Linked DNA regions of Jilunia laotingensis. Each later gene encodes a partner of the first gene's protein in a complex. Links are inferred from orthologs where the notes say so. Each region holds a gene or a part of one and is shown on either strand. Other genes may lie near its edges. The genes, in order: metK and groL.

What was found.
Region 2: the proteins of metK (region 1) and groL are in contact, whole or in part, in a cryo-EM structure (PDB 8P4O), measured with the Escherichia coli proteins. The link is inferred for Jilunia laotingensis from one-to-one orthologs.

Annotation. Positions count from the first base shown.
Region 1 is NZ_JACRTF010000001.1:1,450,714-1,458,204, forward strand. The notes cover bases 1,600-4,598. They hold metK (methionine adenosyltransferase), read right to left. Parts: upstream 3,746-4,598; coding sequence 2,453-3,745; downstream 1,600-2,452. Other genes in these bases: H8744_RS05570 (tetratricopeptide repeat protein), read right to left, coding at 1,600-2,001; H8744_RS05580 (hypothetical protein), read left to right, coding at 3,964-4,152; folK (2-amino-4-hydroxy-6-hydroxymethyldihydropteridine diphosphokinase), read right to left, coding at 4,392-4,598. Outside these bases: H8744_RS05565 (DUF3244 domain-containing protein), read right to left, coding at 1-399; more of H8744_RS05570, read right to left, coding at 541-1,599; more of folK, read right to left, coding at 4,599-4,850; tRNA preQ1(34) S-adenosylmethionine ribosyltransferase-isomerase QueA, read right to left, coding at 4,878-5,933; tRNA pseudouridine(55) synthase TruB, read right to left, coding at 5,953-6,666; H8744_RS05600 (undecaprenyl-diphosphate phosphatase), read right to left, coding at 6,691-7,491. UniProt on the Escherichia coli protein: Catalyzes the formation of S-adenosylmethionine (AdoMet) from methionine and ATP.
Region 2 is NZ_JACRTF010000001.1:2,764,118-2,771,515, reverse strand. Bases 2,855-5,760 are described here. They hold groL (chaperonin GroEL), read right to left. Parts: upstream 5,174-5,760; coding sequence 3,536-5,173; downstream 2,855-3,535. Other genes in these bases: H8744_RS10535 (DcaP family trimeric outer membrane transporter), read left to right, coding at 5,697-5,760; H8744_RS10540 (co-chaperone GroES), read right to left, coding at 5,216-5,488; H8744_RS10550 (tetratricopeptide repeat protein), read right to left, coding at 2,855-3,391. In the rest of the region: H8744_RS10555 (T9SS-dependent choice-of-anchor J family protein), read right to left, coding at 1-1,481; more of H8744_RS10550, read right to left, coding at 1,694-2,854; more of H8744_RS10535, read left to right, coding at 5,761-6,947; H8744_RS10530 (hypothetical protein), read left to right, coding at 7,087-7,398.

The DNA.
Region 1 (7,491 bases):
ATATCCATCATCTTGGTTGGATATTTTCAGCAGATAAACTCCCGGTGAATATGTACCAATGGCAATGTCATATCGAATATATTCATTCACAAAAATAGGTTGGGAATAGATTTCCAATCCATCCTTCTCGGTGATAGAAACGGTTACATCACCCGTTACGTCCCAGAAATCAATTGAAATCTTTTCATTCTCAATAATTGCACTGATAGGAATAATGGGCATGGAACGATTATCTATATCTCTGTCGTCTGAGCCACCTTTCCATTCGTCCGGATCACCTTTCCAATGACTAATGAAAGAAATCTGACCGGTCCAAGCTATAAAACTGTCATTCACCTGCTGTGCCCTGACCATTCCACTCAAACAAACGAATAATAATAGAAAAAGTTTTGTTTTCATTTTAATCTCATTTTGGTTGTTTAACTGTGACAAAGATAGGGTGCATAAAGGACATTTCAAAAAACATAGCATGGACGTAGGGTATAATTATACAATACTGATTACCAATTAAATATCCATAAATAAAAGCTTTTGCATGGATTATCGAATCTTTCCGGCTCTACACTTTTGCAAGAAATCTTCCAAAGCTTCCCCTTTTAACATGCCTATCCGTTCTTTAATGCGCAGTTTATTTTTTGATAAGGTATGACCATCTTTACTTTCAAACAAAGTGACCACTTCTTTTGATGAGAAAGATAGCAACAGAAAACTCAGAACTTTAATATCATGATCTGTCAACTGTTCATATTTATTCTTCAAAACCACAAGTACATTATTAAAAAGATTATTTACCAAAGTAAATATCCTGTCCCATTCTTCCAAGGTAAGATTATCAACTATAATCTCGCCACTCTTTAGCATTTTAATCAATACGCTTACATCCAGCTTATCACGTAACCTGTGAGAGTCAGCCATCAATTCATCTATTTTTTCATTCAACTTTTTAATCTTGTTTCCAGAAGAGACAGCTGAATCTGTCTTTTGACGTTTACACATTTTTATCTCTTTCCTATAGCCAGCGATTTTTTCATCATTCCTTTTCAATCGCCTGCAACTCTTCGTGATCTGCAATTTTGCATGATAATATTTCCTGTATAAATAATACATACAGATACCGAAAAAGAGTAAAAGTATAATGCTACTGAAAAATATCGTCCTTTTCTCCATTTGTAACTGTAAACTTTCCCTCAAAGACTTCTCTTCTACATATTTAGCCTGAAATTGAACCACAGCTTCTCTTTTATTCTGATTTTCGGCTAAATAATGTAATGAATCAGCAATTGCTTTGTAAGATAACGCCTCTTTATAATTATTCTCTGCTTCTGATAATTCAGACAAACAAGCGTATGCTTCAGAACGTGTCGATAAACTGGGGCTATTCATGCACATCATTATGTATTTCTTTGCTTCAGACACTTTTCCTTGTTTTTGATATAAATGTCCCAAAGTAATATAATGGTATAACTTTTTCCTTTCATTCGGTTCTTTATCTATAATATCTAAAAGGATCTTTTCAGCTTTAATATATTCTCCTTTTTGACAATATATAAATGCAAATAATTTTGCAGCAGCAATCTCAAGCCGAATAGGATTATCTTTTAGAAGTTGCAAACTCCTTGTAGTACATTCCAAAGCACTATCAAGTTCTTGTTTATAAAAGAATGCTTGTCCCAATGTTTGATATGCATATGCCACTCCTAAAGTATCCTTAGCCAAATAATTGAAATTTACAGCACAACGGGCAAAACGAATATACTGATCATAAAAAGATTGGTTTCTGTGGAATATGGCTATATTTTCAGACAGCAACCCCAGCAATTTGTACTCTTTAGCATCTTTCAGTGACTTATATGCATCTAAGTATATCTTCATCGCACGCAATTCATCACCACACAGTTGAATGATGCGTCCGTAATAATACATAGACTTACCGTATTGTGCCCAATCACCCTTCTCTTTGAAATAATGCACGGAATAGATGATAGAAGAATCAGTAGTCAAATCCATATAATTATTGTCCCGCGCTTGAGTCAGCAATAAATAATAACGGGCAAGAGCTTCCTCCTTCAATGCTGATTCTGAGATCGATTCTAAAAGACGCAATGCACTATCCGGCTGCGTTCCCATCAACCGTTCAGCACGTTGAAGAAGAAGATCTTTTGTATCCGGAATAAAATGACAGGAACCCATTGCCACTAAAACAGAAATAGTGAGAAACAACGGGAATAGACAGCAACTCAACACTTTCATCCAATTAACTCTATACTGATTTTATAAATAACATATGGCAAAAAATTAACGCTGTATCTCTGCCATACTAACTCTATCGCATTTGCAGCAAATATACATAATCCGCTTTAAGCAAAGAAAGGAGGAAAGAAGAAAACCGCCTTCCCCTTTAAAAAAAGAGAAAAACGGTCTTCTATAATAAATAGCTGTAAAGCTACGCTGATTACAAACCGAATGCGGATTTCACCTGATCTACATAATCAAGTTTCTCCCAAGTGAAAAGCTCAACCTCAAGGGTCTTATTACCTTCATAGCGGGACTCAAAATGCTTGGTAACAACCTGTGGCTCACGACCCATATGTCCGTAAGCGGCAGTTTCTTGATAGATCGGGTTACGCAATTTCAAACGTTCCTCGATTGCTTTCGGGCGAAGATCGAACAATTCATCAATCTTCTTGGCTATTTCACCGTCAGTCATGTTCACATGGCTGCGCCCGTAGGTATTGACATAGATATTGATGGGGCGTGCCACACCGATTGCATAGGATACCTGTACGAGCATTTCATCGGCTACACCGGCAGCCACCAGGTTCTTGGCAATGTGACGGGCGGCATATGCTGCGCTACGGTCTACCTTGCTCGGATCTTTGCCGGAGAAAGCACCACCCCCGTGGGCACCCTTGCCACCATAGGTATCTACAATAATCTTACGGCCGGTCAGTCCGGTGTCACCGTGAGGACCGCCAATCACGAACTTACCTGTCGGGTTGACATGATAGGTGATATGGTCATTGAACAGTGCCAGTACATCTTCATGATGGATATCGGCTATGACGCGAGGCATCAATATTTCAATCACATCTTTGCGGATGATGGCCAACATCTCTTCATCCGCCTTCAACTGAGCTTCTTCAGAGGCGTCGGTAGGTTGGATAAAGTCGTCGTGCTGGGTCGATACAACAATGGTATCGATACGTACAGGTTTTCCGTTATCATCATATTCAATCGTCACCTGGCTTTTTGCATCGGGACGAAGATAGGTCATCTGCCTGCCTTCACGACGAATATCAGCCAGAACCAGCAAAATGCGGTGAGCCAGATCGAGGGAAAGAGGCATATAGTTTTCTGTTTCATTGGTAGCGTAACCAAACATCATTCCCTGGTCGCCCGCACCCTGATTCATCGGGTCTTCACGCTCGACACCACGGTTGATATCGGGGCTCTGTTCGTGAATGGCAGAAAGTACACCGCACGAATTGCCTTCAAACATGTATTCGGCCTTCGTATAGCCGATTTTCTTGATTACTTCGCGTGCAACGAGCTGCAAGTCGATATACGCACTTGTTTTCACTTCTCCAGCAAGCACTACCTGTCCGGTAGTTACTAAAGTTTCGCAAGCTACTTTCGAACTGGAGTCATAAGCCAACAGTTTGTCAAGTACAGCGTCCGATATCTGATCGGCCACTTTGTCGGGGTGTCCTTCAGACACCGATTCGGATGTGAATAAATATCCCATACTAATTGAAAAATTAATAATTGAAAATTGGATGAAACAGGTGGAGACACTAGGCTAAGTAGGGATGCCTGACGGCACAGAAAGGAATGTTGTTTTAGCATTTTTTTCTGTGGTTGCAAGCTACTCAAATCTTTCCACATATCATTTCGGTTGCAAAGATAGGGATTATTGAGAAACTATGATTATATTTGTTAGAACTTTAACAAATAGAAAGAGATATGGCTTTTAGAGAAATTGTAAAAGTACAACCTTGGAAAAAGATTCTGGGGTTTACGCTGATATATCCAATTCTAGCTAGTTTCATGGATGTATGTTTTGAAGCATTTACTGTCAGAAAGGCTTTATTCAATGTCTTAGCAGGGGTTACGATGGCTCTGGTTATTTTCTGGAAGAGGAAGAAAGAATAACAGGGTTAATCTTATCATCCATCGCCTACATAACTTTACGGTGCTTTATGGTAGTATAAAGTATTGCTTTATTGCCTTTAAAGCGTTGCTTTATTACCTTTAAAGTCCTGCTTTATCGGCATTAAAGAGCTACTGTATCGGTGTTAAAGTATGGCTGTATCGGTGATAAAGCAGTTCCATGATAGGAATGAGGCACGATTGTAATAATTACAACCTATCTTATTCGTTGCTTTTAACGTTTACCTGTCTAACAGTTCACTCATTGTTTTATGAAACACGGGATGAATAAGATCCGGTGCAATTTCAACCAACGGTTCCATCACAAAGCGTCTTTCAGTCATTAAAGGGTGGGGGAGGACAAGCTCCGCTGTCTTTATCACTTCCTCTCCATACAAAAGAATATCGATATCGATCAGACGGTCGGAATACTGCCCGTTTACCGATTTATGAGTTCTTCCCAATTCCCTTTCTATTGCTTGCGTCTCATTGAGAAGCTGTAGGGGAGGCAGCTTTGTATCGGCACAGACGACAGCGTTCAGGAAGCTGTTTCCGGAAGAGAATCCCCAAGGCTCGGTCACATAAAAAGCGGAAAGGGAAACGATTTTCCCTATCCGCTCTCCGATTTTCTCTACGGCCATCCGCAGGTTCTGCTCTTTGTCACCTAAATTGGTACCAAGGCCCAGATATACGTTCATTATTTACTTAGCAATCGTGAATTAACTACTTTAGTCTAAAATCAGCATGGCATCACCATACGTACCGAAGCGATAGCCCTCCTTCATCGCCACGTGGTAAGCGTCCATCACCTGATCATAACCTCCGAAGGCGGCAACGATCATCAACAGGGTAGACAGCGGCATGTGGAAGTTGGAAATCATCGCATTGGCAACTGTAAATTCATAGGGAGGGAAGATGAACTTATTCGTCCAGCCTTCGAATTCCTTCAGGTGTCCGTCCGTACTCACCGTGCTTTCAATGGCACGCATCACCGTAGTACCCACAGCGCAGACGTTTTTGCCAAGGTCTTTAGCCCGGTTCACTGTCCGTACAGCCTCTTCACCTACAAACATCTGTTCAGAGTCCATCTTATGCTTCGTCAAATCCTCCACGTCGATATCGCGGAAGTTTCCCAAACCGGCATGCAAAGTGATATAAGCAAAGTCGATCCCTTTGATCTCCATGCGCTTCATCAACTCGCGGCTGAAGTGAAGACTGGCGGTAGGTGCGGTCACGGCTCCCTCGTTGCGGGCAAAGATAGACTGGAAACGTTCCGCATCTTCCTCTTCAACCGGACGGTTGATAATGGAATGAGGCAGCGGAGTCTCACCCAAAGCATAAAGTGCCTTTTTAAATTCGTCATGAGGTCCGTCGTAAAGGAAACGCAAGGTACGACCACGCGAAGTGGTATTGTCGATTACCTCGGCAACCATCGAGTCGTCATCACCAAAATAGAGCTTGTTTCCGATACGGATTTTACGAGCCGGATCGACAAGCACGTCCCAAAGACGAAGCTCCTCGTTCAGCTCCCGCAACAAGAATACTTCGATACGAGCCCCAGTCTTTTCCTTGTTCCCGTACAAGCGGGCAGGAAAAACCTTCGTATCGTTGAAAATAAACACATCCTTATCATCAAAATAATTCAAGACGTCTTTAAACATCTTGTGTTCAATCTGACCTGTTTTACGGTGGAGTACCATTAAACGCGATTCATCTCTGTACTTCGTCGGGTGCAAAGCAATTTTGTCCTCAGGCAACTTAAATTTAAATTGTGACAGTTTCATATCTATTCTTCTTATTACGTTAATTATCTTCTGTTATTTCTATCTCCTGCTCATCCATCCAGGCAGCAAACTGCATCGGGTCGAGGCAATCTTCCAGCTTCACTTCTCCCACCCTCGTCCGGATCAATCCTGTCAGATGGGCTCCGCTTTGGAGCGCTTCACCGATATCCCGGGCCAACGCACGGATATAGGTGCCTTTGCTACAGACCACACGGATTTTTATCTCCATCCGTTCCAAGTCGCATTCCAATAGTTCTATCTCATCGATGACGAGCAACTTCGGTTTCAGTTCCACCTCTTCCCCCTTACGGGCCAAGTCGTAGGCACGTTTGCCGTCCACCTTGCAAGCAGAGAATACGGGCGGAATCTGATGAATCTCGCCCAAGAACCGTTTCAACGCCTCTTCCACCTTCTCACGGGTAATATGTTCGGTAGGATACGTGGCGTCTATCTCATGTTCCAAGTCGTAAGACGGAGTGGTAGCCCCCAGTTGTACGGTGGCAATATACTCTTTGGTATGATATTGGAACTCTTCTATCCGCTTTGTAGCCTTCCCCGTACAGACAATCATGACTCCCGTAGCCAGAGGATCGAGCGTACCGGCATGGCCTACTTTCAGTTTCTTCACTTTCATCCTCCGGCAAATGTGGTAGCGTGCATGCCCCACCACTTTGAACGATGTCCAACCGAGAGGTTTATTAAAATAGAGTACTTCTCCTTCTTTAAAATTCAAAATATTAACGATTAAGTTTACTACTTAATTCAACAAGCTGCATACTATTGTCACCGTACCCACAATGGCACAGTAGATAGCAAAGTAGATCAGCTTGCCTTTCTTCACGATATTAATCATCCACTTGCAAGCCAGACACCCCGACACAAAGGCGGCCAAGAAACCGATCACCAACGAGAGGGTAGGGATGTCTCCCGTAACAGCTTCTCCTTTCATCATCTTCATGCCATCCAGCAAGGCTTCTCCCAAAATGGGAGGTATCACCATCAGGAAAGAGAATTGTGCCAGCTTCGTTTTGTTGTCTCCCAACAGAAGTCCGGTCGCAATCGTACTACCCGAACGTGAAAGCCCCGGAAGCACGGCACATGCCTGTGCAAGACCGATAATGAACGCATCTTTCATCGAAATGTTCTCCTTCTGACGCGGTTTCGCATAGTAAGAGAAAGCAAGCAAAGCAGCCGTCAGCAACAAGCAAAAACCGACAATCAACAGTCCCGAACCAAAAATCTCTTCTACATAATCTTTAAAGAAAACGCCTACAATTCCGATAGGAATCATAGAAACAAGGATATTGATCACATATTTCGTCTCACTGTTCATCTCCCATTTAAACAATCCACGGAAAATCCAGTCGATCTCTTTCCACAGTATGACAAGCGTACTAAATACCGTAGCCACATGAACCACGATCGTAAATGCCAGATTCTCTTCTCCCTGTATGCCGAATAAGGCTGATCCGATGGCCAGATGGCCGCTACTGCTCACAGGTAAATACTCCGTCAGCCCCTGAACGAGACCGAGGATAAGTGCTTCAAACCATTCCAT
Region 2 (7,398 bases), 1.3 Mb from region 1 along the record:
TTAATCAATTCCAAATCCGGGACACCGACATACTTACCAACATCAACTGAAATTGCATCGAGGGTCAAATCATACCCATTTTCCTTCGGAGTCACTATATGAAAAGCCAAATGATAATTTCCTTCTTTTGACACCTCGAAATTAATAATACCTTTTTTCCATTCTATATTATTAATATTTTCAATACGATTAAGTACAGTCATATCTGCCGGATTCATAGAAGTCCCATATAAGATTTCTAAAACCTCACTCCCACTACTTAAACTCGTCATATAATCAAAACTGACATGCGATTCCCCTTGAGGCAAAAAGATAGGATCGGAAACCAAATAATCATCCGCATCCTGAGAAGCAAATGTTTTGTTATAATTTATTGCTCCTGTACCTCCATCCGAACTACCATAAGAATACCAAGCCCATGTACAGCCATCCTTATTAGCATCCACGATATTCCAGTTGGCCCTTACATTAGTCTCCGACTCGAAATTCTCCACAAAAGGAAGCTTAATTACCGATGGGTGTTTTACATCCGATGTCACAACGTTATTATTGTTCTCCATGTCTTTATCCCAATAAATCTGAGCTTTGACTTTATATAATCCCGGTGAAGTTAAATTTGCCTTTGTTTCAAAGGTGTAAAGAAGGCTCTCACCTGCTGCAACTGAAGATGTCACATTTTCCACAACTTCCTCGCGATTATTAATCTGATAAGAAACTTCAAAATCTGTAGCAACCTGAGTTCCCACATTATCAATAAGCAATTTGATTATTTCATTCTCACCTAAAATTCCGTCTTTCGGAAGTTCCAATTTCTCAGCTTTAAGATTGAATGGCGGATAAAAACCGGTATCACCTTGCGAACTAACTTCGAAAGTATAAATGTAACCTTTCTCGAACTCATAGTCATCTATCCGACACCAATCCCCCTTTGCAAGCCAGAAACCATTTCTGAACCTGTTATAGTCCGGATAAATAATACAAAAATCATACACACCGGGAACTATACGGATGGTTTCTGTACTCCCTGGGAATACCACAATCGAATCGTTAAGTATCCTGCTGGCATTTTCAGGAATCTTATAATCAAACCGTGAATATGCTTCCTCACTCATATCTCCTGTAGACAGGCGGGTTGTCCATTCACCAGAGGGAATTATCGTACCATAAGTATCTGCTTTTGAATCGAGCAGCATCTGATATCCAAGATATGAAATATCTTCTGCTACTTTCAATATGACAGTTACATCATCAGAACCAGATTTACTCTTACTCAGTAATTTGACCTGAAGCAAATCATTCTGTTCAGTCGTACCTGATTTCATTACACGCTCAATGTAGGCTTTTCTTTTTAGATTAGCCCTACTCTCTTGAATACCTACATGCGATTGTATCGCCTGTCCCGAACCAATGAACTCCAACGTCTGTGCCATACCTGCATAGGAAAGCAAAAACAAAGTAATTGTTAGTAATAGTTTCTTCATAATTTTGCATTTTTATGTCCTTAATTACAAAATTATGCAAAAAGAAGAGGAAAAACAATTAAGTGAAGGATACAATAGGGTGGACAACAGACAATACTTATACAAATATAAAATATTATATATCAATCATTTATCAATAAATAATAATTTTATGAGGTAGACAATTGGTTCCATTCAATAATCCGAATACTAAAAACCAGTTTAAACAACTATCAATATTGAGATAAGAACTGTTCTAAACTCTCTATTTCATCAGAAAGTTCCATTCTGTCATGCTTGATTCTATATCTCCGTTTTTTCAGAGCTACCTCATTTGTATTCAACAAACAAGCTATATTTTTATTAGGTACTCTCACCTTAACAAGACAACAAAGATATACATCATCCTCTTTTAGCTTCGGAAAATCCTGACGAAGACGTATAGCAAAGTTGTCATAACAGAGGTTGACTGTTTCTTCCAGATCGGCTAATTCTTTATTAGACAGAACCAATTCGGCAATAGATCGATTTTGCTTAATTTCATTATACGAATTAATCGATTCTATCTTTTGGATAATCGTATCCATCTTCCATATTCTCGATTTTAAGTCTTTTTCTTTCTGCTGATAAAAACTTAGTTCTTCTCTTCTGGATAACAATTCTTGCTGTTGTTTCTGTAGCTGGACAGTCTTTTTTTGCAATTCTATCACACTTTGTTTAACCAAATCATCTTTCATTCGTATCAGTGCTTCCCGTTCTTTTCCCTTTTTATAATAATACCCCCAATATAGCAGAAATAACAGAATAATAATGAAAAGAAAGCCCAACATTATAATTTCATTTTTTTGCTTGGTCAGTTTTAGGCGATTATTTTCATTCTGAATAATTGAATAGTCATATTTTCTTTGCAAAGCAATCAATTCACAATCTTTCTCACCATTTCTGATAGAATCCATATAATTGGCAAATTCACTTCTATACTGTAATGCCTTCTTATAATTACCCAACCTCTCTTCCAACAAAGACAATCCGTCATAATAATTGGCTTTTGAATACAGCGTATTTCCCAGTCCTTGCTTTTCAATGTAATACCTTGCCGAATCATAACGTTCCATTGCAAAGAAAAGTACGCCTTTCATTGCATAAGCAGCAGCATTATCCGTGGTATCCTGTTTTAAATCCATAGAAGTATTCAAATAATCCAACGCCAAAGAGTATTCCCCTTTCTTCCAATATACGATGCTCAGATTATTATAAAGTGATACTAACAAATCATTATCTTTTATATTTCTTGCCAGCTTAATTCCTTCATTATGTATTTTCAACGCTCTATCCCAATCGCCTTTCCACATATAACTCAACCCTAAATTCCTCAGCACAAAGCCTTCGGCAATAGTATCTTTCCCCATTCGGGCATATTCCAATGATTTTGTTAACTTATCTACACCATCGTCATAAGGCTTTTCTTTTAAAAGTAAAGTTCCCCAACAATTATATATTTGTTCATTCAATTTATAATCGGATGTACCTAACGTAGCTAGTGATGCCTTCTGATAAAATTCCAGTGCTTTTTTCTTATCATTATTTTCATGATGATAACGCCCGTACAAAAAATAACACCATCCTTTACGAATAGAGTCTTTTCCTTCTCCATAGTATTCCTCCGCAATACGAATTAAAGAATCGGATTCCATGGGCAATCTTTTTTTATAAATAGCTTGCTCCATAAGCAAAGCGTAGGCAGCCATCTCTTTCTCCGACATATTACCTGGGAATACAAGCTGATTTAAAAGAATATAAGAACTGTCCGGTTGAGCGTCCATCAACTTTTCCGCCTGTAAAAGAATTTTCGCAGTAGTAGTCTTGTCATCGCATCCCAATATGGCAATTACAACGAAAAACAAAAGGATATACTTACAAGGTTCCCTCATTGTTCATGTCTATTTACTGCGAATATACAGTTTTATTTTGAATTTCGCTGTTTGGAGCAAACATATAGTTACAAAAAAGCTGCTTTTCTTTTATATCGGAAAAGCAGCTTTCTTATGATTTAAAATATTCCTTTTTTGGGGAAATTACATCATTCCACCCATTCCTCCCATTCCGGGAGCGCCCATTGGCATTTCAGGTTTATCTTCTTTCTTTTCTACAATGACACATTCTGTGGTCAGGAACATACCAGCGATAGAGGCAGCATTCTCTAAAGCTACACGTGCAACTTTAGCAGGATCGACTACACCGGCAGCATACAGATTCTCATAAACATCCATACGTGCATTGTAACCATAATCACCTTTGCCTTCACGAACCTTCTGAACCACAACAGCACCTTCTTTACCGGCATTTGCTACAATCTGGCGAAGCGGTTCTTCGATAGCCCGTTTGATGATTTCAACACCTGTCAATTCATCTGCGTTATCACCTTGTACATTTTCCAATGAATCGATAGCACGAATGTAAGCTACACCTCCACCCGGGATAATACCCTCTTCAATGGCAGCACGAGTTGCACGCAATGCATCGTCTACACGGTCTTTCTTTTCTTTCATTTCGACTTCGGAAGCAGCACCTACATAAAGTACAGCTACGCCACCTGACAACTTAGCCAAACGTTCCTGCAACTTTTCACGATCATAATCCGATTTTGTTGCAGCAATCTGAGATTTGATTTGATTGCAACGTTCTTTGATGTTCTCTTTTGAACCGGCACCGTTTACAATAGTCGTATTATCTTTAGAAACAGTCACTTTATCAGCTGTACCCAGCATTTCTATCGTAGCTTGTTCCAATTTCAGACCTTTTTCTTCACTGATTACCACTCCACCTGTCAGAATAGCGATATCTTCCAACATCTCTTTTCTACGATCGCCAAATCCCGGAGCTTTTACAGCACAAATCTTCAATTGAGAACGGAGACGGTTTACAACCAATGTGGTCAAAGCCTCGCTATCAACATCTTCAGCAATAACCAACAAAGGACGACCGGACTGAACAGCAGGTTCAAGAATAGGTAAGAAATCTTTCAAGTTAGAAATTTTCTTATCATAAATCAGAATGTAAGGTTTCTCCATCTCACACTCCATCTTTTCCGTATTAGTTACAAAGTAAGCTGATAAATAGCCACGATCGAACTGCATACCTTCTACCACACCTATAGTAGTGTCAGTACCTTTAGCTTCTTCTATAGTGATGACACCGTCTTTGGAAACTTTACGCATTGCATCGGCAATCAATTTACCGATTACAGGATCATTGTTGGCAGAAACAGTAGCAACCTGTTCAATCTTATCATAGTTATCACCAACCTTTTCAGCCTGGTTTTTGATAGATTCAACAACTTTAGCTACAGCTTTATCAATACCGCGTTTAATATCCATAGGACTTGCACCGGCAGTAACGTTCTTCAATCCTTCTGATACGATAGACTGTGCAAGAACAGTTGCAGTAGTTGTACCGTCACCGGCATCATCACCTGTCTTGGAAGCAACTTCTTTCACCAGTTGAGCGCCTGTATTTTGGAAAGGATCTGTCAATTCGACCTCTTTCGCTACCGTAACACCATCTTTCGTGATATGAGGAGCGCCGAATTTCTTTTCAATGATTACGTTACGGCCTTTCGGACCCAGTGTTACTTTTACTGCATTTGCCAAAGCATCGACACCTTTTTTCAATTGGTCACGCGCATCGATATTGAATAATATTTCTTTTGCCATAATGATTTTACTATTTTAATGATTTATATATACTATAATTAATTAACCCACAACAGCGAGAACATCACTTTGACGCATGATAAGGTACTTAGTACCTTCCACCTCAAGCTCTGTTCCGGCATATTTGCCATAAAGAACAGTATCACCAACCTTCAATACCATTTCTTCATCTTTTGTACCGTGACCTACTGCCACTATTTCACCTTTCAAAGGTTTTTCTTTTGCTGTATCCGGAATAATGATACCACCAATTGTTTTTTCTTCTGCAGGTGCAGGGAGTATCAGCACTCTGTCTGCTAATGGTTTAATGTTCATAGTTACTTTTTGTTTTATATGTTATACATTATTATATATGATATTATTCATTCATCCTTCAGTAAAGGACGAAAATCAAATTACGAAAACCGTGCCAAATTATAAAAACGAAGGTTTGGCAGAGACTGACTGACAAAATGACAATCAGCCCGAGTATTTATAAAAATAAAATACGTACCTTTGCCTGTCATTTACGCAAACATCAGTTATGAAAAAAAGTATTCTACTTGCAGCTTGCCTTTTGGCAACATTGGACAGTTTTGCCCAAAAAAAAGATTTCAGTTATAAATTTTATGGTCAAATCCGCACCGATCTTTATTATAACAGTCGTGCCAATAAAGAGACTGTGGACGGACTTTTTTACATGTACCCTTTGGATAAAAAACCGGATGCGGACGGGAAAGACCTGAACGGCACAGCCAATGGAAGTTTTTATACACTGTATACCCGACTGGGGGTGGACGTAAAAGGGCCTAAATTAGGAAAAGCCACAACGTCAGCCAAGGTAGAGGCAGATTTCAGAGGTTCGGGAACCACTTTTTCCACAGTACGTCTACGCCATGCATACCTCAACCTCGATTGGGGCAAATCGGCATTACTTTTGGGACAAACATGGCATCCCCTCTTTGGAGAAGTTTCTCCACAAATACTCAATCTATCCGTGGGTGCCCCTTTTCAACCCTTCAGTCGTGCCCCCCAAATTCGTTATCAATATGAAGTCGGGAATATAAAACTGATTGGCGCTGCAATTTGGCAATCACAGTATCTTTCCGTAGGACTTGACAATATAAAAAGCCAGAATTATATAAAAAATAGTTGCATACCGGAATTTTATGCCGGAATAGATTATAAAGTAAAAAATTGGTTATTAGGAGCCGGCATCGAACTGTTATCGATTAAACCAAGAACCGAATCCACCGTAGAAATTTCAACCAATGAAAATGATGACAATACCATCAGCAAAACTTTTAAAGTAGATGAACGCATCACCACTCTGTCTTATGAAGCTCATCTGAGATATAGTGATAGGAATTGGTTTATTGCTGCCAAAAGCGTACTAGGCAATAATCTGACACAAACATCCATGTTGGGAGGTTTTGGAATAAAATCCATTGATAAACGAACCGGAAAACAAGAATATTCTTCCATTCTGAATTCCAGCACCTGGTTGAACGTAGTTTATGGTGAAAAATGGAAACCGGGACTTTTTTTAGGTTACATCAAGAATTTAGGAACGGGTGATGCCGTGACTAAATTATATGGTACCGGAACTGATGTGGATCAATTGGTCACAGCCGGAGCCGAATTAACTTATAACATTGCGAACTGGAAATTCGGATTGGAATATACCCTAAGTACAGTCTGGTACGGATCATTGGATTCGACGAATGGAAAAATCATAGATACTCATTCTGTCAGTAACCACCGTATAGTAGGAGTAACCATGTTTATGTTTTGATAAAAGCACTATGATCAACAAAGCTGAAAATCAGTAAAATTTAAATTTACCATATTATCGGGAATTTTCTGATATAAACGATTGCGTATATTCTTTTTTAAATTACTTTTGCGGCTATAGTAACTAAAAACATAAGATTATGAAAAAATTATTACTCGTATGTGTCATGCTATTGACAGTAATAGGCATGAAAGCAGAAGATTCGGCAATTGAATTGCTGAATACGACTCCGAAAAATGGAGAAAAATATTCTGTGAATAAAGCAGATGGAAATGTCGTATTCACTTTTAATCGTGGAGTCACAATCGATAAAGCATGGATTGTACCTGCAGAAGGAAACAAAATTGCAATCACTAATTCTTGGGATTCATTTATCCTTCAGTATTATTATTATTGCGGAATAGCGAATCAAATGAAACAGCTACTTTCTGATGGAATCATTAAAGCCGGT